4 regions of the Paenibacillus graminis genome follow, and region 3 is predicted to be linked to each of the others. Evidence: predicted binding sites of a transcription regulator. Region 3 holds the regulator's gene; each other region holds the start of a gene.
What was found. Region 3 encodes Rex, which represses fermentation and respiration genes when NADH is low (regulators of the CRP and FNR family bind a similar motif). Its sites were predicted from a motif close to TTGTGAAATATTTCACAA; they were not measured.
Positions count from the first base shown of each region.

Region 1 (8,111 bases), 2.8 Mb from region 3:
TGCCCACTCCGTTATCCTTAATCTCCACGATAAGCTTGCCGGACCCCTCCCGGTATACTTTAATTTCAATTAAGCCGTTGCCCGGCAGCGGTCCGATCCCGTGAATAATGGCGTTTTCTACAAGCGGCTGCAGGCTGAGCTTGGGGACCAGCGCGTACAGAATGTCTTCATCATACTCACAGGTGACTTCAAATTTATGGCGGTACCGGACCTGCTGAATATGGACATAGGCCTGGACCAGCTCGATTTCATCTTTTAGATAGATCAGATCCTTATCGGTGTTCAGACTGGCCTCCAGCAGCTTGCCGAGGGAAAGGGTCATATTGGTGATGTCCTCATTCTGCTCCCGGATGGCGATCCATTTGATGGTATTCAGCGTATTCAGCAAAAAGTGAGGATTGGTCTGGGCCAGCAGCATTTGAAAATGGACGGCTTCCTTCTGCCGCTCTTCCGTCTTCAGCTTCTGAATCAGCAGGTTGGTGTCATCGAGCATAGTATTGAAGGTCCGGGTCAGATCCAGAATTTCACCTCTGAATTTGTGCTCCGGCAGCCGGATTTTCAGACTCTTCTGCACAGCAGCCTTCATCTTGTTCTGCAGGTGGGACAGCGGGCGGGTAATTGTTGTGGCAATGACGAAGGTCATCATCAGAAAAATACCCATCAGCGCAAAAAAAGTGATAAAGTACTGCCGCTTCAGCTCCTCAATCTCCACAAACAACACGGACTGGGGGATGCGGTTGACGATATACCAGTCCAGGGATTCCACATAGATATAATTAATCAGAGAGTTAGAATCTTGGTCGATAAAATATTGCTGCTGCGGATGCTCCGCGATCCTGGCCTTGACCTGCTCCGGCAATATGCTCTTGGGAACCGACTGGGAGATATCTTCTCCCGTATGCGTGATTAAAAAGTACTGCTGCTGAAGATCGGATTGCTTGTGAATGGACTGCAGCCAATAGGAATAGTCAATACTGATCCGGGCCATGCCGTAAGGCTTGTTCTGCGTATTCTCCAGATAAGCGTACAAGGACAGCAGGTAGGCACTGGTCGACACATCCCTCAGCACATAGTTGTTGTCATTGGGAACCCAATGGTACGAGCTGGGATTCATAAGTTTCCGGTCAAACCCGGGATTGCTGCGCAAATCCTTGTAAATCAGAGAATCTCTTGGCGGGTAAGAAGTGTATGCGCTTTCATATAAATCGAGAATCATAAAATAAACCGAAGGATTATAGAGAAAGAAGCTGTTATTCAGATTTTTGAAAATGTTCTCGATCCGCCTTTTGTTTTCAAGCCCGCTTTGCTGCTCGGGATGGGTCAATACGGATCTTACCGTCTCATCCTGCTTGAGGAAGATTAAGGTTTTGAAAGCGATGCTGATCTGATCCTCCAGTGTCCGGTACATCTGCTCCAGCTGATAGTGGCTCTGCTGGCTGATTTTTTTCTGAACCAGGCTTTCAATGCGCTGATAGTTGTATAAATTCAGGGCACAGAAGGGCAGCAGGATCAAAAAAACAAAGGCTGCGAACAAGCGGTATTTCAGCTTTTGGGGAACCAGTAAACGCATTAGTTTTGACACACGGATGCGACCTCCAATACGTTGTGGGTGTTGCTTAAATTATAGCATATTAAAAAAGCTGCAAGCGCAATATTTAAAATTGTATGGTTTTGTTTCAGGAAGGGGGTTTTGAGGCGGAATAATGCAAAGATTTGTTCTATTCGGGTGGCATTGTACATCAAAAATAGCGGAGAGGGAATCAGTCGGACTAAAAATCCCTTTTCACTAGCGCTTGCGAAGAAGCAGTCGGGCAAGCGCTAGTTGAAAAAAGGGAACTTATTTTTCCGGAAAATCAACTATAGTGAGAGCTAAGTGGCGCTGCATCAGCAGCCCGGGGATGACTCTTTTATTTGTTTTGCTTCAAATAACTATCATGCCGGGCCGCCATGGCATCAAGGGTCTGATCCAGCGACTGTGAACCAAGGAAGTATTTCTCATACTCTTGGGAACGCAGATCCATGACTTCCTGCGGCAGACTGCGCACATAAGTTGGCGTCTTGTCGTCGAACATGACATACATGAGTGAATCCAGGTCATAGGTATCGCGTTTATCACCGAGGAGGCTGTTCAGGGCATCGTCCTGGTTCGCATCCTTAGAGGCCGGGAGTCTTCCCCCTGCAGCCATTGGGGCCATCCCCCCGTCAGAGTACCATTTCAGGAATTCCCAGGCTGCCTCTTGTTTTTTGGAATTGGCGTTAATGGAGATGTAATCTCCCAGCCCTCCGCGGGTCACATATTGGTCTGCACTGTCTGCAAGCCGGGGAACCTGGGCAAAGGCAATCTTGAAATCGCGCGGGAAATCTGTGAAATTGTTCGAGCTGCGCAGCAGCCAGGCCCCGATGTTAAGCATAGGCACTTCACCGCTCAGGAATACCTGTTCAACGGGCATTTTGGAAGTCAATTGTTCTCCCAGCGGCGGGGTGGTCTTATCCTCCTGCATCATTCCATTCAGCGTTTCCAACCATTCCCGGACGAGCGGATGATTCAGATTTGAAGTGCCGTCGGCTTTGGTGTAGCCCTCCTGCGACAGCACAGAATCAATAGGGTCCACGAACGGTTCCATATTCTGAATGAATCCGTATTTGTCGCCTACCTTCAGCTTTTTCGCGTATTCACGCAGCTCATCCCAGGTCCAGTCCTTCGGGACCGGCAGGCCCGCAGCGTCAAGGGCATCTTTGTTCAGAGCAATGAAGAACGCGCTTTTTGTCGTGGGAACACCGTAATATTTACCGTCTATCTTCCAGCCTTCCGCGTCACTGCCCATTTTTTCATCAATATTGTAATCCGTGAATTTGCTGAGGTCGAGCGCCAGATTGGATTCTACCCGTTTGGCCGCATGGGAGACCGTATAGTTCACGTATAAATCTACATCCTGCCCGGTAATCATGGCCGTGTCGAGCTTGAGATTTCCGTCATCATCATTGACGAAGCGGACGTATTCCACCTGAATCTCGGGATGCGCCTTATTCCAATTGTCGATCACCTCTTGCGGACCTGATTCCGGCGGTACGCCGCCCCACATTTTCAGCGTAACCGTACCCTTGGATGATCCGGAAGCATTTTTGCCAGCGCTTTCATTATTGGAAGCAGATGAGTTGCTATTTCCGTTACCGTTGCCGGAACATCCTGCCAGCAGCCCTGTGAGAAGAACGAGTGATGTGATCCCCGCAAGCCATGATTTCTTTTTCAAAAGCGACAACCTCCCTTATGAACTTTGTAAGATCGCTTACAAATCAAGAATAGCAGATCAAGAAAACCGCCAGAAGTAACAAAATAACAGAGTATATGGAACATAACTTTACAATAAAGAGGCTTATACGAGCCGCCTTTGTATGAAAACGTTCTATTTTAGCGGTCCGGTATGAACCCTGTCCTAATTATGATATATTTAATCTTGATCGTTAAGTTCTGTATAGATTTGAAAAAGGAGTACCCCATGAGCCAATTTGTCTACAAGCAAATTATTGATGACCTCAAAATGAAGATCTTTGCGGGACAGTTTGCCGATATGAGGTTGCCGGATGAGCGCAGCCTTAGCGACACATACCAGGTGAGCCGCAGTTCGGTCAAACGTGCGCTGATGAAGATGGAGAATTCGGGAATTATTTTTAAAAAACGGGGTTCAGGCACCTTTATCAACCCGTTATACATAAAAAATGAATCGATCTTTAACTACGAGGGCTCCAATCTGGGGGTTACGGACAACTTTCAGATGCACGGCAAAAAGCCTAAGGTTAAAGTGCTGGATTTCGAAGTCATTCGGCCTACGGAAGAGCTGCAGCGGGATTTGTTCCTGCAGCCCCATGATTTTGTATACAAAATTATCCGCCTGCGCCTGTTCGATGACGAGCCGTTTATGATTGAAACAGGCTACATTCCCATCAAAATTGTCCAAAATCTGGACCAGACGATTATCGAAGGTTCGATCTTTCATTATTTGGAGGAGTCGCGGAATCTGGCGGTGACCAAATCCTTTTTATCTATTTTTGCCGAACCGTCCGGGACCCATGATCAGGAGCTGCTCCATCTGCAGGCAAATGAACCTGTGGGGATTATGGAGGGAATATTCTTCCTGGACAATGGCACGCCCTTCGAATTTTCGCATATGCGGTTCCACTATAAATATTTGAAGTTCAACACGTTTGTATCAGTTCAATAACGAAAGGACCGGGAAATTTCCCGGTCCTTTTTAGGTCGGCTCGTTAACTATAGCTTCGATTTAGCGCGGATTCACTGTTTTTTGGCTTCAAAGTTGTTCAGGTCATTCTCCTTAAACTTGATAGAGAAGCCCCCGCCCGTACCCGGATATTCCGCATCAAAAGCGTAGGATACCCGTTTGGCAATCCCCCCTCCAATCTGGCTTACCATCTTCTGTTTGAATTCCATTTCACTCAAAGCCCGGAACCCTTTTTTCCAGTGCTCTCCTACTTTGAACTCAAAGCCCGGCATTTCGAACCGCTGAGGCTCTGTGCCTGCATCTTCGGAGGAAAAGCTCATGTCATCCTCGAAGCGGAAAAACAGTTTTTTTAGACGATGGCTTTCCGCTTCACTGAAGAATGCTTTGGCTCTGGAGGCGATGTCGTCCAGATTCCCCCGGGTCACCACGATGAAATTTTCATCGGATATCTCACGGGATGAATCCGTCCCCCGATAAACCGAAACAGGAATATCCTGTAAGCCGATTCCAAAATGTTTTTTTACCAGGAGAGGGTAATACTTTATTTGTGCGGTTTCCTCATAATTGTCGCTGAGCTGTCTCCAAAGCGGAAGGCCGCCATCAACGTGGCCGTTGGCCCGGCTTACCGTAAATACCAGGCTGCGGTCATTCGCCGGTGACGCTTTTAACACCTGATACCCATCATTATTCAGTCCCTCTTTAGACACGATTACAAATTTAGATTGATACGTTGAATTTAAGGCCCGGATGATACCCTTTTGATAAAAATGTCCGCTTTTGGCAAAGAATAAGCCGAGTCCAATCCAAATAATCATGCCGATTGCAGCGATAGTGAGGAGTCCTATGATTGTAAGTATTACCGGATTGCGGAAGCGGGAGGGCATAAATGATGTTCTCACTGTTATTTTGTTCTCCTTCTTGATCGCAGTGTAAAAGCGGGTTGTTTTCTTTCCATATTTGCGGATAAATTCCACCAGAATAATACCGTATTTGGAATGAGGTTGTCCAGATCATCTAGTGAACTTAAGGCCTTTTTTTCTAAATATTGAATTGAATATAATTACATTTTGCATAAAATAAAATCTATTTTACAAAGTATTGCTCTGATTTTCATACTATGTTCAAAATTTCACAAAATTGGACCGTATCAATTGTTAAAATGATTGAATTTTATAAACGCAGAGGTATGATGTACTTGTGAAAGTAATTAGGTTCAGGATAAAGAAAAATGGATTAGGAGTGGATTGAAATGGGATTGTCAACTCTGCCTGTGGATTATTCATCAAAAACGTACTTAGCCAAACTCGACGCTTACTGGCGTGCAACTAACTACATATCGGTAGGACAGCTGTATTTGAAGGATAACCCGTTGTTAAGAGAACCTTTGAAGGATGCAGATGTCAAGGTTAAGCCTATTGGACACTGGGGAACCATTCCCGGCCAGAACTTTATTTATGCCCATCTGAACCGCGTGATTTGCAAATATGATCTGGATATGTTCTATGTTGAAGGTCCGGGCCATGGCGGCCAGGTTATGGTATCCAACTCCTATCTGGATGGAAGCTACACCGAAATCTACCCGGAAATCACGCAGGATATCCCTGGCCTCAAAAAATTGTTCAAGCAATTCTCCTTCCCTGGCGGTGTGGCATCACATGCGGCTCCGGAAACTCCAGGGTCGATTCATGAAGGCGGAGAACTCGGCTACTCCCTATCCCACAGCGTAGGTGCGATTCTGGATAACCCGGATCTGATCTCTGCAGTGGTAGTGGGTGACGGGGAAGCTGAAACCGGGCCGCTGGCAGCTTCCTGGCTCTCCAACCGGTTCATCAATCCGGTTACAGATGGCGCAGTGCTGCCGATTCTGCATTTGAACGGCTTCAAGATCAGCAACCCGACGATTCTGTCCCGGATGTCAAAAGAGGAGTTAACCGCATATTTCACAGGCATGGGCTGGGAACCGTTCTTTGTGGAAGGTGAAAATCCTGATCTGATGCACCCGGAAATGGCGAAGGTTCTGGATACCATCATCGAGAGAATTGCAGCAATCCAGAAGAATGCGCGTGAAAACAATGACACTGCCCGTCCATTATGGCCAATGCTTGTCTTCCGTACACCTAAAGGCTGGACCGGTCCAAAAGAATGGGATAAAGTGCCGAACGAAGGTTCTTTCCGTGCCCACCAGGTTCCTATTCCAGTGGATCAAAAGAACATGAAGCATGCACCTGCGCTGCTCGATTGGCTGAACAGCTACAGACCTGAAGAATTATTCGATGAGAATGGCCGTTTGAATGCAGAGCTTGCCGAAATCCTGCCTACTGGCGACAGACGTATGGGAATGAACCCTGTGACTAACGCCGGCAACCTGATTAAAGACCTGCACAAGCCAAATTTCCGCAACTATACGCTCGATAACTCCGTTCCCGGGCAAGTCATTGCCCAAGATATGGCGGTACTGGGCAAATACCTGAAAGAGGTTGTAACGCTCAACGAAGAGAACCGCAACTTCAGAATTTTTGGACCGGATGAAACGATGTCGAACCGCCTGGGTCCTGTGTTTGAAGTAACCAAACGCCAATGGATGGATGAAATCAAGGAACCGCACGATGAATTCCTCGCACCTTATGGACGGGTTATCGATTCGCAGTTATCCGAGCATCAGGCAGAGGGCTTCCTGGAAGGTTACGTATTAACAGGCCGCCACGGCTTCTTCGCAAGCTATGAAGCGTTCCTGCGTGTAGTGGACTCGATGATTACCCAGCACTTCAAATGGCTGCGCAAAGCGACAGACCAAAGCTGGCGTGCGGATATTCCGTCCCTGAATGTCATCGCAACATCGACAGTGTTCCAGCAGGACCATAATGGTTACACTCACCAGGACCCGGGCTTGCTCGGCCACTTGGCAGACAAGAAACCGGAATTTATCCGTGAATATTTGCCGGCGGATGCCAATACCCTGCTGGCTGTCTTCGACACGGTTCTGAATGACCGTCAGAAGATCAACCTGATTGTGTCGTCCAAACATCCCCGTCCGCAATGGTTCTCGGCTGACGAAGCACAAGAGCTGGTGGACAAAGGACTGAAAATCATTGACTGGGCAAGCACCGACAAGGGTGGAGAGCCTGATGTGGTTATTGCTTCGTCCGGTACTGAGCCTACCATGGAGAGCTTGGCTGCGATTTCCATCCTGCATGAAAAGCTGCCCGGCCTGAAAATCCGCTACATCAACGTGGTTGATCTGTTGAAGCTGAGAAGCCAGAAGCTGGACCCGCGCGGTTTATCTGACGCTGAGTTTGATCAATTTTTCACAAAGGATAAACCGGTCATTTTCGCATTCCATGGCTATGAAGGGCTGATCAAGGATCTGTTCTTCGACCGCCACAACCATAACCTGCATGTGCACGGGTACCGTGAGAACGGCGATATTACCACACCATTCGATATGCGTGTACTGAATCAGATGGACCGCTTCGACCTGGCGAAGGAGGCTGTACTGAGCTTGCCTGATGCCGGTAAATATCAAGCTATCGCGGACGAAATGGATGCTATGGTGAAGAAGCACAACCAATACATCCGTGAAGAAGGCATCGACCTGCCGGAGGTAGAGAACTGGGTGTGGAAGGCTTTGAACTAAAGGTATAAAAATCAATTATAGGGGTGTCCTGAACGTCATGAAAATGGCTGCCGGGGCATCCTTTTTTATTTTTTAGCAGGTGAGCAGTGCTAGTTGGAAAAAAGGAACTTATTTCTCCCACAAATCTATAATTTTTGGGAATTAGGTGGAAAAAGGAAACTTAATTGGGCCATATGGCTCCGTCAGGAGCAAAATGAGCTGAATTAGTGTGCCTTTTTCCACTTAACCTACGGAGAACA
Region 1 is NZ_CP009287.1:256,381-264,491, forward strand. Features, by position in the region: gene PGRAT_RS01195 (sensor histidine kinase) at 1-1,582, opposite strand, end outside; gene PGRAT_RS01200 (ABC transporter substrate-binding protein) at 1,908-3,251, opposite strand; gene PGRAT_RS01205 (GntR family transcriptional regulator) at 3,498-4,220, shown strand; gene PGRAT_RS01210 (hypothetical protein) at 4,292-5,137, opposite strand; gene PGRAT_RS01215 (phosphoketolase family protein) at 5,488-7,872, shown strand.
Region 1: the regulator Rex is predicted to act here: its motif matches at 5,356-5,373, upstream of PGRAT_RS01215 (phosphoketolase family protein).

Region 2 (8,111 bases), 260 kb from region 3:
TATTCTGCAGCAGCGTAAAGCGGACGGCAAATACTTCATCCCGCCGCTTCTGGACTACTATGCCGCTGATTCTGATTTTGGCAAGAAAACCAAAGCTATCTATGATAAGTATGACATAGTCTACCAGTACAATCCGGATATTATGGCTCTGCTGGATGGCAAGCCTGAGGCACAATACAATACACAGGATTACTATGCAACGATGTCCAATGTGATTCAGGAGCTTTTCTCCAAAAAAGGCACGGACTCCAAAACCCAGCTTGACGCCGCAGCAAAGACCGTACAGGAAAAGTTCTTTGATACGATTAAGGTAGAGTAGTGCGGAGAATAGAGTAGTCCGTGAAGACAAGTAAATGGTTGAGAGGGTAGAAGGCCGGGAGGTTTCCCGGTCTTTTCCATATTTAGATAGCGATTTGGTAACGTCGCAGCTGGATATGTTTTCAAGATGAAGAGGCTATTTAAAAGCGAAGTTTGTCAAGTGAAAAAATTCACGTTCGAAAAAAAGACAAAAATATCGATAAATAAATACACAAAATGGAATAAAACCCTGATTAAGAGCGAATGAAAGCGCTTTGAAAACAAATCAAAAAAAACTTTATACTTTGTGAAAGATTTCACTATACAACCCCGATGCGATGTGATAAGATAAATGTGTAGAGAAAAACAACCTAAAAATTGACAGGAGGACGAGGGAGATGGCAGTTAAGAACGAAGTCGCCGCCCAAGTGAAACAAACCACTGCTGAAGAGTATATTCAGACTTTGGTGGATAAAGCAAAGAAAGCTCAAGAAGCTTACATGCAGCTGGATCAAGAGCAGGTTAACACAATCGTTCATGCAATGGCTCTGGCAGGACTCGACAAGCACATGTACCTGGCAAAGCTCGCCGTAGAAGAAACAGGCCGCGGCGTTTATGAAGACAAAATTACGAAGAACATCTTCGCAACAGAATATATCTGGCACGGCATTAAGTATGACAAGACAGTAGGCGTAGTAGAAGACAATCAATATGATAGTTTCCAAAAGATCGCCGAACCGGTCGGGATCGTTATGGGTATCACACCGGTAACCAACCCAACATCCACCACGATGTTTAAGGCGCTGATCGCCGCTAAGACACGTAATCCTATTATATTCGGCTTCCATCCATCTGCGCAAGAATGTAGTGCCGCAGCAGCTAAGATTCTGCATGATGCAGCTGTAAAAGCTGGCGCTCCTGAGAACTGCATCCAGTGGATCGAGTTGCCTACGATGGACAAAACAAACGCACTTATGAACAATCCGGACGTTGCGCTGATCCTGGCAACAGGCGGTTCGGCAATGGTTAAGGCAGCTTACAGCTGCGGCAAACCGGCTCTTGGCGTAGGCCCTGGTAACGTGCCTGCCTTCATTGAAAAGAGCGCCGATATCGATCAGGCAGTAACAGATCTCATCCTTTCCAAAACATTCGACAATGGTATGATCTGCGCTTCTGAACAAGCGGTTATCATTGAAGAAGCCATCTTCGACCAAGTGAAGAAGAAAATGATCGCCAACGGCTGCTACTTTGTAAATAAAGAAGAAGCTGCCAAGCTGACAAGCGGCGCTATGAACGTGGAAAAATGCGCAGTAAACCCTGCAATCGTAGGCCAATCCGCTGTGAAAATCGCTGAAATGTGCGGAATTCAGGTTCCTGCCGGCACTAAGATTCTGGTAGCAGAGCTTGAAGGCGTAGGCACCAAATATCCGCTGTCCGCTGAAAAATTGAGCCCGGTTCTTGCTTGCTACAAGGTTAAAAATGCTGACCAGGGTATCGAACGCGCAGCACAAATTGTTGAATTTGGCGGTATGGGCCACAGCTCGGCCATCCACTCCAATAACGAAGAAGTGATCATGAAGTTCTCGAACCGTCTGCAGACCGGACGTATTCTCGTCAACTCGCCTTCCACACATGGCGCAATCGGCGATATCTACAATACGAATATCCCTTCACTTACTCTGGGCTGCGGATCATACGGCCGCAACTCTGTATCGCAGAACGTAACTGCCATCAATCTGATCAACGTGAAAAGGGTGAACCGTCGTACCGTGAATATGCAATGGTTTAAAGTACCTGACAAGATTTACTTCGAAAAAGGAGCCACTCAGTACCTGGCCAAAATGCCTGACATCACACGCGTTGCTATTATCACTGACCCTATGATGGTTAAACTGGGTTATGTAGAAAGAGTTGAGCACTACCTGCGTCAACGCCAGACTCCAGTAGCGATCGAAGTGTTCTCGGAAGTTGAACCGGATCCATCGACTACAACTGTAGAAAAAGGTACTGCTATGATGAACAGATTCCAGCCGGACTGCATCATCGCACTCGGCGGCGGTTCCCCAATGGATGCTGCCAAAGGCATGTGGCTGTTCTACGAACATCCGGACGCTGACTTTAACGGTCTGAAACAGAAGTTCATGGATATCCGCAAACGCGTATACAAATTCCCTAAGCTTGGAAACAAAGCGAAATTCGTAGCGATTCCAACGACTTCGGGTACAGGTTCTGAAGTAACATCTTTCGCGGTTATTACTGACAAAACTACTGCCAACAATACGAAATACCCATTGGCTGACTACGAGCTGACTCCAGACGTAGCGATCATCGATCCTGAGTTTGTATACAGCTTGCCAAAAACAGCTGTTGCCGATACAGGTATGGACGTTCTGACACATGCCATCGAAGCTTACGTTTCGGTTATGGCAAGCGACTATACGGACGGTCTGGCTATCAAAGCTATCCAACTGGTATTCCAATACCTTGAAAAATCGGCACTGCAAGGCGACAAGCTTGCCCGCGAAAAAATGCACAACGCATCTACGCTGGCTGGTATGGCTTTTGCCAATGCATTCCTGGGCATTAACCACAGCTTGGCGCACAAATGGGGCGGACAGTACCACACTGCCCATGGCCGCACCAATGCCATTCTGATGCCGCATGTTATCCGCTACAACGCCAAGAAACCTACGAAGTTCGCTTCGTTCCCTAAATATTCGCACTTTGTAGCTGACGAACGTTATGCCGAAATCGCCCGCATTCTGGGATTGCCTGCCCGTACCACTGAAGAAGGCGTAACAAGCTTGATCAACGCTATCCGCGACATGAACAAGAAACTCGGTATCGAAGAGTCGTTCCAGGCGCTTGGTTTCGATCCTAAGGATTTCGAATCCCGCGTAGATTATCTGGCTGACCGTGCATTTGAAGACCAATGTACAACTGCCAACCCTAAACTCCCGCTGGTTTCTGAACTTGCTGATGTATATCGTAATGCTTTCTACGGCAGATTCGACAACTAATTAACGGTTGTATGGCAAAAAATAAGGTTAAAGGTTAATATGGAACTGGATGGAAGTGACAAATATCACCGAAATAGTGATATTTGTCACAGTCCTTTTTCAGAAAATAAACTAAAATGTTTATATAAACAACGGTCCCGGTTATGGAGATGTAATTGTGAATTTTATAACAATCAGATCTTTTGGGGATCACGAGACACGGGATTAACCTTCAAGCCCGCGATCTCTACAAATATATTAAATATAAATGGAGGGATTTAGCATGTCGGTGATTGAAAAAGATGTACAAGAAGTTAAGGCTGGATGGCGCGGTTTTGTAAAAGGAAAATGGTCCAGAAAAGTAAATGTGAATGATTTTATTGAAAAGAACATCAAACCTTATCTTGGCAAGGAAGACTTCCTTGCAGGTCCTACTAACAACACTACTGAACTTTGGAAGATTATTTCCGAAATGACCAAGCAAGAAATTGCTAATGGCGGCGTACTGGATGTGGATGTTAACACCGTATCCACTATTGTATCTCACCAGCCTGGCTACATTGACAAAGACAAGGAACAAATTGTCGGCGTTCAGACTGATGCGCCTTTCAAACGTTCCATTCAACCGTTTGGCGGAATCAAGATGATGATCGATGCCACCAAGGCTTATGGCTTCGAACTTCCGCAAGGCATTGTTGACATGTTCACGAACATCCGCAAAACGCATAACCAAGGCGTATTTGATGCATATACTTCCGAAATGAGAGCTGTTCGTAAAGCCGGTATCATCACAGGTCTTCCTGATGCTTACGGCCGCGGCCGCATCATCGGTGACTACCGTCGTGTAGCTCTTTACGGCGTTGACTTCCTGATCAAAGAAAAGAAACAAGATCTTGCGAATCTTGAAGTGGATTCCATGTCCGATAGCGTTATCCGTCTTCGTGAAGAACTTTCCGAACAGATTCGTGCACTCGGCGAACTGAAACAAATGGCTCAAATGCATGGAATGGACATCTCCAAACCTGCAAACAATGCCAAAGAAGCTTTCCAGTGGGTATACTTCGGTTACCTCGCAGCTATTAAAGAACAGAACGGTGCGGCTATGTCCCTTGGACGCGTATCCTCTTTCCTTGATATCTATGTAGAACGTGACCTTGCAGAAGGCACTTTGACTGAAGAACAAGCACAAGAACTGGCTGACCACTTCATCATGAAACTGCGTATCGTGAAGTTCCTGCGTACTCCTGACTATAACGAATTGTTCAGTGGAGACCCTACATGGGTTACTGAATCCATCGGCGGTATGTCTGTAGACGGAACAACACGCGTTACCAAGAACAGCTTCCGTTTCCTCCACACCCTGTACAATCTGGGACCAGCTCCAGAGCCAAACCTTACTGTACTGTGGTCGGAAAAATTGCCTGAAGGCTTCAAGAAATTCTGTGCGAAGGTTTCCATCGAAACCAGCTCGATTCAATATGAGAATGACGATTTGATGCGTCCGATCTACGGAGACGACTATGGTATTGCTTGCTGCGTATCCGCAATGCGCATCGGTAAACAAATGCAGTTCTTCGGAGCCCGCGCTAACCTGGCCAAAGCTCTGCTGTATGCAATCAACGGCGGTGTGGATGAAAAATCCGGCGTGCAGGTAGGTCCTGAGTATCCGGCCATCACTTCCGAATATCTTGACTATGATGAAGTAATGAAACGCTTCAAACCGATGATGGAGTGGCTGGCTAAGACTTACATGAACACGCTGAATGTTATCCACTACATGCACGATAAATATTCTTACGAACGTATCGAAATGGCTCTGCATGACCGCGATATTCTGCGGACTATGGCTTGCGGTATTGCAGGTCTGTCTGTAGCAGCTGACTCCCTGAGCGCCATCAAACACGCTAAGGTAAAAGTAATCCGTAACGAACAAGGTATCGCGGTAGACTTCGAAACTGAAGGCGAATTCCCTTGCTATGGTAACAATGACGATGCCGTCGACAGCATCGCAGTAGAACTGGTTGAATCCTTCATGACGATGATCCGCAAACACCACGCTTACCGTGATGCGCTGCCGACTCAATCGATCCTGACGATTACTTCCAACGTAGTATATGGCAAGAAAACTGGTACTACTCCTGACGGACGTAAAAAAGGCGAACCTTTCGCTCCAGGTGCGAACCCTATGCACGGACGCGACAAGAAGGGTGCTTTGGCTTCCCTGAGCTCCGTTGCCAAACTGCCGTACGAAGATAGCTTGGATGGTATCTCCAACACCTTCTCTATTGTGCCAAAAGCACTGGGTAAGGAAGAAGAAGGACGTAAATCCAACCTGGTATCGATGCTTGATGGATACTTCGCAAGCAAAGGTCACCACCTGAATGTTAACGTATTTGCCCGCGAACAATTGCTGGATGCTATGGAACACCCAGAGAACTACCCACAATTGACCATTCGCGTTTCCGGCTATGCTGTTAACTTCATCAAGCTGACTCGTGAACAACAAATGGATGTTATCAACCGTACATTCCACGGTGCAATGTAATACACAAGCAGTAGCTTGGGTTCTAGGTATACAGTGAAATAGCTGCAAGGTGATACCGCTCTTGACCTCAAGGGCGGTAAAATCTTGTTTAAAATTGTTTAAAATTTTAAATTTTCGAAAGGATGACCTCCTATGGCTAACGGACATATACATTCCTTAGAAACCTTTGGAACCGTTGACGGACCAGGTATTCGTTTTGTTTTGTTCATGCAGGGCTGTCTCTTGAAATGCCAATACTGCCATAATCCTGATACCTGGGGATTGAATGAAGGCAGAGAAATGAGTATTGAAGATGTACTCGCTGAAATTGAGCCGTATCTAAATTATTACCGCTCCTCCGGTGGCGGGTTGACCGTTTCCGGCGGCGAACCAACCTTGCAGGCGCATTTTGTAAAACAGCTGTTTGCCGAAGTGAAAAAACGCTGGAACTTGCATACTACACTTGACACCAACGGTTATAATGAAGGCGACAAAATCAATGATCTGCTTGAATTGACAGATCTCGTGCTGCTTGATCTGAAGCACATTGATGATGAAGCGCATATCAAGCTTACCGGTAAATCCAATGAGCGTACGTTGAAGCTGGCCCGTTGGCTGTCTGACCATGACCGCAAGATGTGGATACGTCATGTGTACGTGCCGGGGATTCATGACCGTGAAGAGGACCTTCTGAACTTGGGACGCTTCATCGGCACATTGAACGGTGTTGAAAAATTTGAAATCCTTCCTTATCATCAGATGGGTATCTATAAATGGGAAGTCCTCGGAAGACCTTATGAGCTTGAAGGGGTCCCTTCACCAACCGAAGAAGAGGTCCAGCGTGCGTACCGGCTGATTGAAGAAGGCCGGAAGCAAACTGCATTAGTCTAAAATACTTGTTATATCAAAGCCGTTCCAATAGTGAAACTACTGTTGGGACGGCTTTTTTTGTAAAAAGCTTTTGTGCCCTAGTAATCACACGGTTCTTCGGGGCGAGGGAAAAGGATATGACGAAAGCAAGGTCATGTTATATTATATAACATAAAAAGGTGGACAATACATATGACTCCGCTTACATTAGAGGTTTTTATCCCTGCTGTGGATGAATTTTAACCTTACGGTAATAAAACTTGTTTTCTATAATAAGAGATGTAAGGGAAATCAACATATAGGGAGGGTCACCCAAAATGAAGAAAAGTGTAACATTGCTCTTGTCCCTGCTGTTCGTAAGTTCTGCAGTATTGGCTGGCTGCGGCGGCAGCAATTCCAATGGCAATAATGGTGAGGCAGCCGCAACCAAAGGCGCCAATGCTGGGAATGCTACGAATGCACCTGCTACGGAAGAGCCGGCCAGCAGCGAGCCTTTTGAAATGACCATTCGGCATACGCAGGTGGGGGCCGACAAACAGAAGCGGCTCGCGATCCTGGAAGATGTTGTAGGGAAAGTGCAGGCTGAAGTACCTGGGCTCACTTTTAAGCTGGACGGTGTGGACTCGGATGTCAACCGCAAGGAGAAGCTGCGCGGTGAAATGGCAGCCGGCAACCCTCCGGAGATATTTGACCTCTTCGGCAGCCCTGACTCCAAAATATATGCCAAGGAAGGGAAATTGCTTGACCTGACACCGATTCTGGAAGAGCTGGGCATCAAAGACAAGTTCTCCAATCTTGATCCGTTTACGTACGAAGGTAAGATCTACGGACTGCCGATCGGCGGCTCCGGTGAAGGTTTCTTCTATAATAAAGAATACTACACCAGCAAAGGCTGGAAGGCGCCCACAACCTTTGCGGAATTGGAACAGCAGCTTGCAGATATCAAAGCTGACGGCAAAGTGCCGCTGGCTGGAGCCTCCAAAGCAGGATGGGTGCCTTTGATGTTGGCTAACCATCTCTGGTCGCGTTATGCCGGGCCGGATGTGACGGCTAAATTCGCCACCGGAGAGGCCAAATGGAGCGATCCAAATGTGGTTAAAGGTTTTGCCAAGTATAAGGAATGGGAAGACAAAGGCTACTTCAAAAAAGGTGAGCTTGGTTTTGAATATGCTGAGTACACTACCCAGTTCACCAGCGGTGAAGCGATTCTAATGTATGACGGCACCTGGAAGTCTTCCGTATTCAAGGCAGGTCAATCCGGTGAAGGCCTGATCGGCAAGGTTGGATTCTTCAACATTCCCCCGGTCGAAGGGGGAGTTGGCGATCAGACAGCTTTGATGCGCGACGTGAACAATGGATATGGCTTCTCGGCTTCTGCAGGGGAAGATGAACGCCAGCTTGCTGCAGTGAAGTCTTTCATT
Region 2 is NZ_CP009287.1:4,863,510-4,871,620, reverse strand. Features, by position in the region: gene PGRAT_RS20970 (ABC transporter substrate-binding protein) at 1-319, shown strand, start outside; gene adhE (bifunctional acetaldehyde-CoA/alcohol dehydrogenase) at 696-3,317, shown strand; gene pflB (formate C-acetyltransferase) at 3,580-5,841, shown strand; gene pflA (pyruvate formate-lyase-activating protein) at 5,974-6,711, shown strand; gene PGRAT_RS20950 (extracellular solute-binding protein) at 7,008-8,111, shown strand, end outside.
Region 2: the regulator Rex is predicted to act here: its motif matches at 3,473-3,490, upstream of pflB (formate C-acetyltransferase).

Region 3 (8,111 bases):
AGCTGGCTGCCCATAAGCCAACGGTTGTATTCGTGGACGCAGATAACAAACCGGTCAAGCTGGCGGACCATGAGCTGCATGCCACAATTGCCTGAAGCTAAATCCCAGCAATGAATGGCAGGGATGAAGAGACCCGTACTTGTGAAAAATGAAGGCAGGCAAGCTTAAGCTGATTTCATTTTCAGTAAGGGTGGGATGTCCCGTGTTTCAACATTTATTTGCTGAGATGAACAAGATGCTTCAGGAAATCGCCGCCGACTTCCCAACTGCGGAGGGCGCCCGCCGGAATGAACTTTTATGCAAGTACAACATGCTGCACAGGCTTAGCGATGAAGTGATGGATGAGTGGCTGGCTTTTGCCGAGAAGCTGAGTGATTTCCGCCAAAATGCGGATTTTTCGCCTGCTTCGGAGGAAGAAATGCCACAGGTTGAGGCTCCCGAGCTGGCAATGGACTCTTTTGTCCGTGGCCAGGGCTACTACAAGCTGCTGATGTACCGCAAATGCATCGAGCAGTTCAAGGATGTTATCACCCGTTATCCGGACAGTCTGGCAGCACGCCTGTATTTGGCCATGGCCTATCTGCAGGAAGGGGAGCTGGACGTCTCCTGGGGGCATCTGCATCACATGCTGGCCCTGATCCGCGAGAAGAAGCTGAAGGCCATGATTTACAATGCGCTGGGCTGTATTAGAGCCTCCCAGGAGCGGTACCCTGAAGCCCAGGAGCTTTTTAGCCTCTCTTTACAGCATGATCCCCTGCTCCCTGAACCCAGTTTGAATTTGGAGGTCTGCCGCAGGAGAGGCGGGAAGCTGCAATTTGGATATCAGCTGGTTTCGCTTTTATAATTCTTCATCCATTTAAGCGATGCATCCCGCTTGCCAAGGGGTGTGCATCGCCTTTTTTCGTAACTTCTGTTATGCTGATAAGGAGTCTCAAGTGAAAGGGATTAGAACTTATAATGAAATTTGCCGTGCTTGATTTTGAAACAACAGGAACCCAATCCGTGGGTGAAATCATCCAGGTTGGCCTTGCCATTATAGAAGAAGACCGGTCCATTTCCAGGGTGTATGGTTCCTATGTCAAGCCCGGAACGCCAATTCCCCCCTTTATAACGGGATTGACCGGAATTACGGACAGTGATGTGCAGGACGCCCCTGAACTGGATGAGATGATGATGGAGCTTGTTCCGCTGCTCGACGATGTTGTGCTGGTCGGTCATAATGTGGCTTTCGACTTTCATTTCCTGCAGAATGCGCTTGACCGGTGCGGTTATTTGCCGTTCCAGGGCCGGATTCTGGATACGATTGATTTTCTTAAGATATGCTTTCCGTCACTGACCACCTATCAGCTCGGGGCAGTAAGTGCCCATTTCGGCCTCACACATGAGCGTCCGCACCAGGCGGACAGTGATGCTCTTGCAACTGCACTGGTCCTGCTGAAATGTCTTGAGGAGCTATACAGCTTCCCCCTGCTGACCATCCAGCGTCTGAATGAACTGTTTGCGGACGAAGACAGTGACCTGGCCTGGTATTTCGACGGGCTGCTGCATGAGCGGGAAATGGAGACTTTCCAGCCTGAGGGTGAGCTGACCTTTTACCGCCAGCTGGCGCTGGCTGCAGGAGACTGGACCGAGCTGATGCCTCCCAGAGAGGAAGGAACCGGCAATCCTCTGCAGAATATTACCTTTAAGGAATATATGGAAGAGGTGACCCAGCGTCTTAAGGAGGCCCTGCCCCAATACGAAAGCCGTGAAGCCCAGGAAATTATGATCCATGAGGTGATGACGGCACTTGAAAGTGACAAGCATCTGTTAATCGAGGCGGGTACGGGTACCGGCAAATCCCTGGGTTATCTGCTTCCGGCCATCTACCACAGTGTGCGCTCGGGACAGAAGGTCATGGTGAGCACACATACCATCAACCTTCAGGACCAGCTGCGTGAGCGCGACATCCCCCTTTTGACAAATGTCGTGCCATTTCCGTTTAAAGCTGCGGTCTTCAAGGGGAGAGGACACTATTTGTGTCTGCGCAAGTTTGAACATAAAATAAATAAAAAGGACTTCGCGAGTCCCCGGGAAGAAGCGCTTACTGCAGCGCAGATGATTGTATGGCTGACACAGACCCAGTCAGGTGATGATGAGGAGCTGAATCTGAACGGCCGCGGCGGTGATTTCTGGGAGACTGTGGCCAGTGACACGGATTCTTGTCTGGGACGCTCCTGCCCCTGGTTCCGCAAATGTTATTACCACCGGGCCAAGCACGAAGCCGGAATCGCTGATGTCGTAGTGACCAACCACTCCAAGCTGTTCGCAGACGTCAAGGCCGGCCATCAGCTGCTACCGGCGTATGAGCACCTTATTATTGATGAAGCGCATCATCTGGAGGACATTGCCGGGAAGCATCTGGGCATGCAGATGAAATACTTCACGGTTGCCCATACGCTTACACGCCTCTATAAGGACAGCAAGAGCGGACAGCTGCCCGTTCTGCGCCAGACTCTGCAGTCTTCAGGCAGCGAGCAGGCGGCTGAATGGAGCGGGGTGATCGATAGAATCTACCCGGAACTGCTTACGGTAAAGGAATCTTGGGACGCGCTAAGCGACAAACTGTTTGCATTGCTGCCCGAGCGCAGCGATGCCGCAGCAGGAGAAGCGGGACAGCTGGTTACGCGACTTCTGCCGGGTGTTCAGCCAAAGGGCTGGGAAGAAATAGCTGCGCTGGAGAACACCCTGAACCTGAGCCTGAGCGAAATTATCCGCAAAGGTGACAAGATGCTTAGCGAAATGCGCGAATCGGAGAGCCAGTCTTCCTCGGACAGTCTGGTGACGGATATCGGCGGGCTGTTCAAGGACTTGGCCTCCATCCGCGAGCAGGTGCGGTTTTTCATGAACCTGAACGACGAGAATATCGTCTACTGGATGGAGGGCAGCGGCAATTACCGGGGGAAATCACTGCAGCTGTATGCTGTTCCGGTGGATGTCAGTTCCCAACTCAAGGAGCTGTTTTTCGATAAAAAGAAAAGCATTGTCCTGACCTCAGCCACACTGTCCGTGGATAAGTCCTTTCAATTCATGATTGACAATCTTGGATTGGGCGAGTCCGCAGAACAGGGGCGTCTGATGACAGCGCTGCTGCCGTCGCCGTTTAAGTATCGTGAACAGGCACTTCTGGTTATCCCGCGCGATTTCCCCAGTGTCAAAGGCAGTGTGGGGGATGCCAGGTTTGTCGATAAGCTCGTGCATTCACTGGCGGAGGCTGCAGTGGCGACACAGGGCCGAATGCTGGTGCTGTTCACATCTTATAAAATGCTGCGCCAGGTTTATGATCCTCTGAAGGAGGCGCTTGCCTCACAGGACATCACTGTTCTGGGGCAGGGCGTAGAGGGCGGAAGCCGCAGTAAGCTGATCCGGCGTTTTCAGGATAGTGCCGCTTCCGTGCTGCTGGGGACAAGCAGTTTCTGGGAAGGGGTAGATATTCCCGGTGAGGCGCTGACCTGTCTGGCTATTGTCAGGCTGCCGTTTCAACCGCCGAACCATCCGCTTGCGGAGGCGAAGGCTGAACTGCTGCAGGCACAGAAAAAGAACCCTTTTATGAAGCTGTCGGTACCCCAGGCGGTCATCCGGTTCAAACAGGGCTTCGGCAGGCTGGTTCGCACTGCACAGGACCGGGGGATTGTCATTGTATATGATACCAGGGTTATCGAATCTTATTATGGAAAGTACTTCCTGTACTCGCTTCCTGGACCCAAAATGGAGCATATGCTCACCGATCAGATGGTCCCGCGTATCGCCGAATGGCTTGAAGACGGCAGTGTGTCCTGATTCTGCTATACATTCTAATTTTTATTATTAGAAATTATGATTATTTTCTGTTGCGGATCAGAAATTTTGTTAAGTAGAGATAAATAAAATTTAGCTTTTGAAAAGCCGGGGCTGGTTTATCCAGAAACAACGGCAGAAATGCCGTTGTTGAGGAAGCGGAGGCTGGTTTCTCTAGAAACAACAGCAGAAATGCCGTTATTGGAGTGTAGAAGGCTCGTAATGCCCGGAAATAACAGCAGAAATGCTGCTGTTGATGCGTTGAAGGCTGGTGAGTTCAGAAACAACGGCAGAAATGACGTTGTTGGAGTGCTGAAGGCGAATATGTCTTTGGTTATCACCTATAGTTCGGTCCTCAGGCGTTCTGCTAACGAAAGGGCGCCGGGGGATGGACTATAATTTTGGAGCGCTAACAAACTTAAGATGATGCTTTCGAAGTGAGTTTTGTACGAAGTATTTCAGGAAGTATACGCTAACAAAACTTAAGATGATGCTTTCGGAGTGAGTTTTGTACGAAGCTGATCTAAGAAGCATACGCTAACAAAACTTTTAGGAGGAGAAAATATGAAATCGGACAAAATATCGGAGGCTGTGGTGCGCAGACTGCCTGTGTACCTGCGTTTTCTGAATGATCTTCAGAAGCGTGAAATCTCCACCGTATCTTCACAGGAGCTGGGGCAGAAGCTGGATCTGAATCCGGCGCAAATCCGCAAGGATCTGGCCTATTTCGGCGATTTCGGCCGAAAAGGCATCGGCTATGATGTATCATATCTGATTGAGAAAATCCGCCATATCCTAAAGCTTGACCAGCAGATCAATGTGGCTCTGGTGGGTGCAGGTAATCTTGGACACGCATTATCCAATTACAATGCCTACTTAAAGGACATGATGAAAATCACCGCAGTCTTTGATTCCTATCCGCCCAAGATCGGGCAGAAAATCAACTCACTGACTGTCCAGCCTATGGAAGAGCTGGGGAGCACAATCCGCGAGCAGGGCATTCGCATCGGTATTATTACTGTACCGGACAGTGAAGCGCAAACCGTTGCAGATATTCTGGTGGATTCAGGTATTGAGGCGATCCTCAATTTCGCACCGGTGATTTTGAAGACGCCTGCCAACATCCGGATTCACGCCGCTGATTTTACCACTGATTTGCAGAGTCTGGCCTATTACTTGCATGATGGAAAGGACGAAACGGAAGATGAGCAGCAATAAAACTGTAATTGTAAATGGGCGGTTTCTGGTACCGGGTACGGAGCAGCCGGTGTTAAGCGGTTATATGACCATAGAAAATGATCTCATCACATACATAGGAGAAATTGAACCTGTCATTGAAGAAGGTACCCAGACCATTGACGGCAGCCGTCTGCTGTTCATGCCGGGTCTGGTCAATACCCATGGCCATACAGCAATGTCCCTGTTGCGCGGCTACGGGGATGACATGGTGCTTCAGAACTGGCTGCAGGAAAAAATGTGGCCGATGGAAGAAAAATTCACCGGAGACGATGTCTATTGGGGGACTTCCTTGTCTGTACTGGAAATGCTGAAAGGCGGCACCACCACCTTCCTGGATATGTATGACCACATGGACCGTGTTGCCGAGGTTACCGAGCTGTCCGGCATCCGTGCCGTGCTGATGCGCGGGGTTATTGGCCTCTGTCCGGAGGACGTGCAGAACCATAAATTGGCCGAAGCGGTTGCTTTTGCGCGGAACTGGCACGGGAAAGCGGACGGAAGAATCACAACGATGATTTCACCCCATGCCCCGTACACCTGTCCGCCGGAGTTTTTTGTGAAGTTTGTTCAAGCCGCCCATGATTTGGATCTGCCGATGCATACGCACATGTCGGAAACCCGGCGTGAAGTCGAGCAGAATGCCGAGGATTACGGCCTGCGTCCGGTAGCCCATCTGGAAAAGCTGGGAATGTTCACCCGCCCGTCCCTAGTTGCACATGGTGTTCATTTGACCGATGAAGAGATTGAGATTCTTGCCCGTTACAATGTAGGAGTGTCCCATAATCCAGGCAGCAATCTGAAGCTGGCAAGCGGAGTAGCCCGGGTACCGGAGCTGCTGCGTGCAGGAGTCACAGTATCGCTTGGCACCGACGGCGCGGCGAGCAACAATAATCTCGATATGTTTGAGGAGATGCGTCTAGCTGCCTTGATCCACAAAGGCGTGAGCGGAGATCCGACGGCGGTTCCGGCACCGGAAGCGCTGCTGATGGCGACCGAATACGGCGCACAGTCGATTTTTCTGGACCGGGTCGGCCGGCTTGCTCCGGGAATGAAGGCGGATTTCATTGCGCTGGATATCGACCAGCCGCATTTCCTGCCGCATACGGACCTCCTGTCCCATGCCGTATATTCGGCAAGCGCAAAGGATGTAGCGCATGTCTGGGTGGACGGCAAGCAGGTTGTGAAGCATGGGCAATGCCTGACGCTGGATGAGGAACAAATCCGGCGCAAGGCGCAGGAGACTTTTGAGGGCCTGCTGAAGCGGTAAAAGAGCATGATCGATGAAGCATTTTGAGAAAGGGAGCTGTACTTTGAAGAAAAGAAGAAAATGGCTTCTGCTGGGAATACTCCTGGTTCTTCTCCTTCTGTTCGGACTAAGCCAGTTCTATGCTTACGTGATGAAAGACCAGTGGAGCGAACGCAGCGCAGCCACAAAGGTTGCTGAAGCCCGGGCAGGACTGACAGAGGTGACCCGAGCCCAGAAGTCTGTCTGGGATGAAAACTCGATTTACTGGGTTCTTACAGGCCGTAACACAGCCGGGACGGAGCTTATGGTCTGGGTCCGCTTTACGCGTGACGGCAAGCCTGCCGGAGGGAACAATGATGTGTACGCTGAAGAAGTCTCCAAAGGGATGTCAGAGCAGAAGATCCGTTCCATCATTGCCTCAGACTTACCGGGAAGCACCGTTGAGCGGCTCCTGCCGGGTGTGTACAATGGAGAATATGCGTGGCAGCTGTTTTACAAGTTGGAGGGACGCTATTATTACAAGTTTTACCGTTTTGCGGATGGAAGTGCGATTGGCGACGGCTATAGCTTGCCTAACCAGTAATAAGCGCATGAGCCAATATACAGCGGGTAGACAAGTTATTGTCTGCCTGCTTTTTTTGTAACTTGAAGGTTGACGGTAGTGCAGGAACGTGCCGGGCTTATCAGCAGCTTGAAGCGGACATGGGGAGGAAGCAATTGAGCGGGCGCTAGTTGGCAAAAGGGAACTTATTTCTCCCCAAAATCAACAATCTTGAGTGTAAAGTGGAAAAAGGATACTTGTATGGGGTATATTCCTTTGTGAAGAACAAAATGAGCTGAATTAGTGTGCCTTTTTCCATTTAATTTACCGGAGAACAGGGTGCTGAGGAGAATTAGTTATTCTTTTTCCAACTAGCACCTGCGGGGAAGCGGTGTGGGGGTGAACTGGGATGACGCGAACACGGCAGCTTATCGGGAAGGTAATGAATGGAGGGATGGTCAGTAGAGATTTTGAATATATCTTCGGGTATATACATATGAGGCGGATCTAGCAGCGTCTGTTGGATAAATTTGTGCTTATCCGAAGCATCCCAAAAAGACCGCAGCCCTAAACGTTGCGGTCTTTGCTGTCGATATAAGGGGAAACAGGCTGTCATTTTGCCCAAAAATTAGTACTGAAAATTTTAAATATATTCACACTTTTCTTCGAATTCGTATATACACCTGTGATATACTACTATTTGTACTTAGGCATGTTTAAGAGCATGCCAGTCTCGGAAGAGCGCTAGACCCGCTATTTTTTAAAATTTATTATGTTTTCACTTTTTTATCATTGAGAGGAGGACGTTTCTTGAAACTACGTCTTATGCCAGTACTGCTAACGTCTCTGCTGTCGGCTGCGCTTTTGTTTGGCGGCTGGTATTCCTATCGGGAGTTCGCTGTGCAGGAGCCGCTGCAAAAAATTGTATCTGCATATGAGGGAGTGAATGATTCCCATATCTCTATTAAACGCAATGAGGTCACTTTGAAACTGGATTTGCAGCCGGGCACTAAATTGCGCGAACTGGTGCAGTATGTGAATACCGAAGGCAGATCGGCGATTGACGGCCGGACACTGAAACTGGATGTGGAGCAGCATTCCAGCGAGCTGCTGGATGAATATTGGGATCAAGCGATGTTCTCGGTTGCTGAAGCAATGGAGAGCCGTAAATATACATTAATTCCCGCGAAGCTGGATGAACTGAAAACTCAGAATTCCAAATACAGCGGTGTAACTGCAGCAACCGAAATTGATGACAATAACGTATAT
Region 3 is NZ_CP009287.1:4,598,569-4,606,679, reverse strand. Features, by position in the region: gene panD (aspartate 1-decarboxylase) at 1-95, shown strand, start outside; gene PGRAT_RS19705 (tetratricopeptide repeat protein) at 203-844, shown strand; gene dinG (ATP-dependent DNA helicase DinG) at 958-3,819, shown strand; gene PGRAT_RS19695 (redox-sensing transcriptional repressor Rex) at 4,381-5,034, shown strand; gene PGRAT_RS19690 (amidohydrolase) at 5,021-6,322, shown strand; gene PGRAT_RS19685 (cell wall elongation regulator TseB-like domain-containing protein) at 6,366-6,884, shown strand; gene PGRAT_RS19680 (hypothetical protein) at 7,653-8,111, shown strand, end outside.

Region 4 (8,111 bases), 2.7 Mb from region 3:
TGAGCAGGAGCCGCTGCAGGAGACTGCACTTCTCGGGCTGCAGCGCCTGATCGGTGGCGCACCGGAGGAGAACACAATCCAGAGGGCGGTACAAGAGCCGGTCGTGCCAATCCATAAAGGGCCACCGGAATGGAAAGAGGACTGGCAGCGGGTTATTGATCATACGGCTGCCGTGATGGACCGGCGGTATGATGCCGTTCTGAAGAAGGATGCTGAGCTCCTCTGGAAGCAGTTTATAAGCCGTCTCTACCCGGATGTTCCCTTGTTTAGGCATACTGCGGGCTGGTGTGCGGCTCTGGAATATTTGACCGCCAAGCTGCATGGCCATCCGCTTACCTATCGTGAGGCTGCCCAGCGCTACGGCGTTTCGGTCTCTATGGTAAGCCGGTACGCGCGGCGTATTCATCAAGTATGCGGGTTCCCGCAGGACGGGGCGGCAGCGGACATTTTGCCGCCTTTTACGGAAAATATCTGACCCTAAGGAGGATATACTCATGTACAAAACAATTGTAATCGGAACAGGCCCGGCAGGACTGACTGCTGCGATTTACCTGGCGCGTGCCAATCTCAGCCCCCTCGTCATTGAAGGCTTGCAGCCGGGAGGACAATTGACTACAACGACAGAGGTAGAGAACTTCCCCGGTTTTCCTGATGGCATCCTGGGTCCAGATCTGATGGATAACATGCGCAAGCAGGCAGAGCGCTTTGGGGCTCAATTTAAGAATGGCTGGGTGGAGGCTGTGGACTTCTCGCAGCGCCCATTTAAGATAACCGTGGATGGCTTGGGTGTGCTGGAAGCAGAGTCGGTAATTATTTCGACCGGGGCTTCGGCGAGGTACCTGGGCATCCCGGGAGAGCAGGATAATGTCGGGCGCGGGGTCAGCACCTGTGCAACCTGCGACGGGTTCTTCTTCCGCGGCAAAAAGATTGTAGTGGTTGGCGGCGGCGACTCCGCAATGGAGGAAGCGAGCTTCCTGACGCGGTTCGCTTCCAGCGTGACCCTGGTCCACCGCCGTCCGGAGCTGCGCGCTTCGAAGATCATGCAGGACCGCGCGCGGGAGAACAGCAAGGTGGCCTGGGCACTGAACCGCACGCCGCTTGAAGTCGCCATCGGGGATACCGGGGTGAAGGGACTGAAGGTCCGCAACAATGAGACGGGTGCTGAAGAGCTTGTGGAAGCGGACGGCGTATTTATCGCTATCGGCCACACACCCAACACGGCCTTCCTGGGCGGCCAGATCACTACCGATGCCAACGGCTATATCGTGGTTAATCCGGGCACAACCGAAACCAACATTCCGGGCGTGTTTGCTTGCGGGGACGTGCAGGATACCCGTTACCGCCAGGCGATCTCAGCTGCCGGGACCGGCTGCATGGCCGCCATGGATGCCGAGAAATATCTGGAGGGCTCGATGGTGCATGACTGGAGCGAAACGCTGGATAAGTAACGGAGGCGCTCAATCAGCAAAATTTTTTATTGACACAAAATACCACTCCATGTAAATTGTATTTAATTAGATAAGATACCCACTAGGGGAGCCTGAATAGGCTGAGACGGGATAAGTGATTCCCGGACCCTTGAACCTGATCTGGATCATACCAGCGTAGGAAAGTGGAGTCGGACCTTTTTTAGCGCAGCCTTCTTTGGCTGTTCCTGAATAAAGCCGCTCCAGGTGGAGCGGCTTTTTGAATTGCTGCGTGATTATCTTATCTGCAAATTGCTCATAGAGCACAGAGGAGGAGATAAGAATGTCAGATTCAGTAAAAAAGGAAGAGGTTAATCTTTCCGGATTCCCCGCGAGCCGCAAGGTGTATGTAGAGGGCTCACGCCCGGACATTCAGGTTCCGATGCGTGAAATCTGTCTCAGCCGGACTGAAGGCGTGGCGGGAGAAGCGGACAATGCGCCGCTGCGTGTCTATGATACCAGCGGGATTTATACGGACGCCGGACAAGAGACCGATATCCGCAAGGGTCTTCCGCCGCACCGATTGTGCTGGATTGCGGAACGCGGAGATTCGGAAGAATACGCCGGGAGAGCTGTGCAGCCCGGAGATAACGGAAGGACAGCGGACGGATCGCTGGAAGGAGGCTTTTCCGGCTTGCACCGGTGCCCGTTAAGAGCGCGTGAGGGCCGCAATGTCACCCAGCTGCACTATGCGCGGCAGGGGATTATCACACCGGAGATGGAGTATATCGCCATTCGTGAGAACACCCGGCCTGAATTCGTAAGGGATGAGGTCGCGGCAGGCCGGGCCATTATCCCGTCGAATCTCAACCATCCCGAGAGTGAGCCGATGATCATCGGGCGGAATTTTCTGGTTAAGATCAATGCGAACATTGGGAATTCCGCTGTGTCTTCATCGATCGAAGAAGAAGTGGAGAAGATGAGGTGGGCAACGCGCTGGGGGGCCGATACGATTATGGACCTTTCCACCGGGGCAAAAATCCATGCCACCCGCGAATGGATTATCCGCAACTCGCCGGTTCCAATCGGCACAGTGCCCATCTATCAGGCGCTGGAAAAGGTCAAAGGAATAGCTGAGGATTTGACCTGGGAGCTGTACCGCGATACGCTCATTGAACAGGCGGAGCAAGGTGTAGACTACTTCACCATTCATGCCGGTGTGCTGAAGCGTTACATTCCGCTTACCGCTGGCAGAATGACCGGAATTGTCTCACGGGGCGGTTCCATTATGGCGGCCTGGTGCCTTGCCCATGATCAGGAGAACTTTTTATATACGCATTTTGAGGATATTTGCGAGATTATGAAAACCTATGATGTCGCCTTTTCCCTGGGAGACGGGCTACGCCCCGGCTCCATCGCCGATGCCAATGACGAGGCTCAATTTGCTGAGCTAGAAACACTTGGTGAGTTGACTGCTTTGGCCTGGAAGCATGATGTCCAAGTGATGGTGGAAGGTCCGGGTCATGTGCCGATGCACAAGATTAAGGAGAATATGGATAAGCAGCTGGAGCTTTGCCAGGAGGCCCCTTTTTACACACTCGGTCCGCTGACCACGGATATTGCTCCCGGCTATGACCATATTACATCAGCAATTGGTGCAGCAATGATCGGCTGGTTCGGGACAGCGATGCTCTGTTACGTTACCCCGAAGGAGCATTTGGGCCTGCCGAACAAGAATGATGTGCGTGAAGGTGTGATTACTTACAAAATTGCTGCACATGCCGCTGACTTGGCCAAGGGGCATCCGGGCGCGCAGGACCGGGACAACGCACTATCCAAGGCGCGGTTCGAGTTCCGGTGGCGTGACCAGTTCCACTTGTCGCTGGACCCGGAACGCGCGCTGGAGTACCATGATGAGACGCTTCCAGCGGAAGGCGCCAAAACAGCGCATTTCTGCTCGATGTGCGGCCCCAAATTCTGCAGCATGCGGATCTCGCACGATATCCGCAATTCGTCCAGATTGAGCAGAATGCTATAACCTGCAACCTTTCCGAGAGGCTGTTTCCGACGCTATGAAATGCGGAGGAGGCAGCTTTTTTCTATATACGTTTCATTCCGTATCCACATGGTTAAACCAATTGGTTGTCAGCTTAATTAAGTTTGTGATTTTGTGATTGCAATCACAATCCGGCCCTGTACCCTATGCTAAGCTGGTGTTGAGAAAGGTTATCAATTAGCCGGAGGTTAAGCTGCAGGAGGAGAGCGCAATGAGCAAAAGCCTTAACATGGATGAGTCCATATTCGAGCTGGTCAGCCGTTATCCGGAGGTCGTAGATATTATGGTGGAGCTGGGGTTCCGCGATATCGCCAAGCCAGGCATGCTGCAGACGGCAGGCAGGTTCATGACCCTGTCCAAAGGAATCACAGTGAAAAAAATGGATCGCGAAACCGTCCGGCAAGCTTTTGAGCGCCATGGCTTCGAGATTATTCAATAGAGGAGAGAGTACAATGAGCGAACTGATTAACAACCGGGAAGTGGATGTTCCCGAGCAGACACGCCGCCAAGCCATGCTTAGGGAAATCATCAAGGAGCTGCATGCCGGAAAAAGCGTGGAGGAAGTCAAAGCACGTTTTGCAGAAGCGGTAGGCGATGTTACGGTAGCAGAAATTTCGGCCATGGAGCATTCATTGATGACAGAAGAGGGGATTCCTGTAGAGGAGGTGCAGCGACTGTGCTCTGTGCACACGGCCATCTTCAAAGGGTCGATCCAGGAGATTCACCGTTCCAATAAACCGGAGGAACAGCCGGGACATCCCGTGCACACCTTCAAGCTGGAGAACCGTGAGATTGAACGTCTTGTCAATTTCCGCCTGCAGCTCCACACCGATAAATTTCTAAGAAGCGGCACGGAAGAGATGAGGTTCAAGCTGTTGGAGGATCTGAGCCTGCTGCTCGATCTCGACAAGCATTACAGCCGCAAAGAGAATCTGCTGTTTCCCTACCTTGAGAAATACGGCATCTATGGACCTACCAAGGTGATGTGGGGGGTGGATGACGGTATCCGCAGTATGATCAAGCAGGCTAAGGCCGCACTCAGTGCATACAATGGGGAAGCCGGGGAACTTAGCAGTCTGCTGGCGGACATTATTCAGGAAGTTAATGAAATGATCTTTAAAGAAGAGAATATTCTGCTGCCGATGGCACTCGATAAGCTGACTGAGGATGAATGGGTCAAAATCGCCCGGGAAAGCGAGGAAATCGGCTTCTGCCTGGCTGCACCAGAGCGGGAATGGATTCCTGAGCGTGTTTCAGAGCCTGAGGGTGCCGCAGCGCCAGCGCAAGAGGGAGGAGTGGCTCCTCAAGGCTTTATCCGCTTCGAAACGGGCCTGTTGTCACTGCATCAGCTGGAAACGGTGCTGAACCATTTGCCGGTCGACCTGACGTTTATTGACGAAAATGACGTAGTCCGCTACTTCTCACATGGCAAAGAGCGTATTTTTGCCCGCACCAAGGCGGTCATTGGACGCACAGTGCAGAACTGCCACCCGCCGCAAAGCGTACATGTAGTAGAGAAGCTATTGGCGGATTTCAAGGCAGGCCGCAAGGATGCTGAGGACTTCTGGATTGCCATCAAAGATAAATTTATCTACATCCGTTATTTCGCTGTCCGCGATGAAGCGGGACAATACATGGGCACCCTTGAATTCACCCAGAATATCGCACCGATCCGCGCATTGGAGGGGCAAAAACGGATTTTGTCGGAATAGCGCATAATTTAAACGTCTGGAGAAACGGAAGCCGCCTCTTGGGAGGACGGCCCAGCCGTTTCTTTTTGCATGAAAAAATACCAGCTGCCTTATATGGCCGGGTGTGCCGCCTTTCCTTGACCGCAGGGATACCTTCTATTATAGTGGGTACGTGGGATTAACTATTTTAGCATAGAAAAAGGTGGCTTGTTACATGTCTGAAAGTATCTACGTTGGCGTTGACTTAGGTGGAACCACGATTAAGGTTGGAATCTGCAATGCCGAGGGGAACCTGCTGCATACCTATGAGGGGCCTACGGGGACTGCGGATGGCGTCGATGCCGTCATCGATAATATCGAAAAGTATGTGCGTCAGATTGTGGAGGACTCCCCGTACTCTTGGGATCAGCTTGCCGGTGTAGGAGCGGGCCTGGCCGGGTTTACGAATATTCGTGAAGGAATTATCATCCTTGCGCCTAACATAGGTTTTAGAGATGTGCCGATCCGTTCCATTCTGGAAGGTCGTCTGAACAAGCCAGTCAAAATAGACAATGACGCCAATGTGGCTGCGCTGGGCGAGGCTTGGAGCGGCGCAGGACGCGGTGTGGAGAACTGTGTATGCTACACGCTGGGCACCGGTGTCGGCGGCGGAATCATTATTAACGGCAAGGTGTATCAAGGGTTTGCAGGACTTGCCGGCGAGCTTGGGCATATTTCTGTAGTGCCTGACCTGGAGGCAATTCAATGCGGCTGCGGCAATATGGGCTGTTTGGAAACGGTTTCCTCTGCTACGGGTATTATCCGCATGGCTAATGATGCTGTAAGCCGCGGCGACCGCACATCATTGTCCATGGTAGAGAAGATCGCAGCCAAAGAGGTATTTGATGCGGCCAAGGCCGGGGACGAAGTGGCTCTGCGGATTGTAAACCGTGCTGCCTTCTATTTGGGTAAATCCATGGCTGCTGTTGCAGCGGTGCTGAATCCGGAAGTGTTTATCATTGGCGGCGGTGTCTCCAAAGCCGGAGACATTCTCTTTGACGAGGTCCGCCGCGTGTTCGCCAAGCTGGCTCCGGCCCCATTGCAGACCGGTGTGACCATCGTTCCTGCCGAGCTGGGAAATGATGCGGGTATTATTGGTGCCGCAGGTCTTTTGCTGCGTTCTTAAGCAGCGGAAATTATTCATATACTATGGATAGGGAGGGGGCGCTTCGATGACCGAATTGGAACAATCACCGCCCGGTGGAGCCACCCTGATTATTATTACGGGCATGTCAGGTGCAGGTAAGACAATTGCTGTGCAGAGCCTGGAAGACCTCGGATTCTTCTGTGTGGATAATTTGCCGCCGGTGCTGATTCCCAAATTCGCCGAGCTGATTGAGCAGTCGAAAGGGAAAATTGCCAAAGTGGCGCTGGTTATCGATTTGCGCGGCAGGGAGTTTTTCACAGCTTTGTCGGAATCGCTATCCTATATCAAGGATGAATCTACGATCGGCTTCGAAATTCTGTTCCTGGATGCAACAGATTCCGTACTGGTACAGCGATACAAGGAGAGCCGGCGGCATCATCCGCTGGCACCCAAAGGCATGCCGCTTGACGGCATCCGTCTGGAACGCCAAATGCTGGAGGAGCTGAAGAATTCAGCCACCTTGTGTTTGGATACCAGCAGCATGAAGCCGGTTCAGTTGAAGGAGAGAATCGTATCACGCTTTTCTCATTTGGGCAGAAGCACGCTTTCCGTCAACATTACCTCGTTTGGCTTCAAATATGGAATTCCGATCGATGCAGACCTCGTGTTTGATGTCCGCTTTTTGCCTAATCCGCATTATGTGGACCAGCTGCGGCCTAAGACGGGCCAGGACAGCGAGGTTTACGATTATGTAATGAAATGGCCGGAAACCCAGATATTTCTGACCAAACTGCTGGATATGCTTCATTTCCTAATTCCGCAATACCGGAAAGAAGGCAAGTCCCAGATTATTATCGGCATTGGCTGCACAGGCGGCAAACACCGCTCTGTAGCCATATCCGAGTATTTGGGCAAGATGCTGGGGGTTAGCGAGACGGAATCGGTAGCGGTCAGCCACCGGGATTCCGAGCGTGATCGGCATTAAGAGAGAAGGGATCAATAGTGGCTGAAGAACAAGGACAGCGCCCGCGTATCGTCGTCATGGGTGGGGGTACGGGGTTGTCTGTTATGCTTCGCGGTTTGAAGGAAAAGCCGCTTGATATTACAGCGATAGTTACTGTGGCGGATGACGGGGGAAGTTCCGGCATACTGCGCAGTGAACTGCAAATGCCGCCCCCCGGCGATATCCGCAATGTACTGACAGCAATGGCTGATGTAGAACCGCTCATGGCCCAGATCATGAGATACCGCTTCAGCAGTGGTGAAGGGTTAGCCGGGCATAGTCTGGGGAATCTGATCCTGGCGGCGCTTACAGATATTTCGGGGGATTTCGTTACTGCAGTCCGTGAGCTTAGCCGGTTATTCGCCGTGCGCGGCCGGGTGCTGCCTGCTGCTGGTGAAGCTGTAGTGCTGCATGCCGAGATGGCCGACGGCTCCATTATCACCGGTGAATCCAAAATTCCGGAAGCCCGCGGTGTCATCAAACGGGTCTTCCTGGAGCCGGAGGATGTTGAGCCTCTGCCAGAGGCCTTGGAAGCGATCCGCAATGCCGACGCCATCCTATGCGGCCCGGGCAGCCTGTATACGAGTATTCTGCCCAATCTGCTTGTACCTAAGCTGGCGGAGGCCATTGTAGCCTCGGATGCGATCAAAATTTTTGTCTGCAACGTGATGACCCAGCCCGGAGAAACGGACAACTATACAGTAAGTGACCACCTTCAGGCCGTTTATGATCATGTTGGATTGCATTTATTCGATTATGTCATCGTGAACGACGGGGAAATCCCCGAACAGGTTCAGGTCAAATATGCTGAAAAAGGTGCCCGTCCGGT
Region 4 is NZ_CP009287.1:164,080-172,190, forward strand. Features, by position in the region: gene PGRAT_RS00815 (tetratricopeptide repeat protein) at 1-475, shown strand, start outside; gene trxB (thioredoxin-disulfide reductase) at 495-1,448, shown strand; TPP riboswitch at 1,523-1,628, shown strand; gene thiC (phosphomethylpyrimidine synthase ThiC) at 1,750-3,444, shown strand; gene PGRAT_RS00830 (DUF1858 domain-containing protein) at 3,674-3,901, shown strand; gene PGRAT_RS00835 (DUF438 domain-containing protein) at 3,915-5,174, shown strand; gene PGRAT_RS00840 (ROK family glucokinase) at 5,368-6,318, shown strand; gene rapZ (RNase adapter RapZ) at 6,365-7,264, shown strand; gene PGRAT_RS00850 (gluconeogenesis factor YvcK family protein) at 7,321-8,111, shown strand, end outside.
Region 4: the regulator Rex is predicted to act here: its motif matches at 3,575-3,592, upstream of PGRAT_RS00830 (DUF1858 domain-containing protein).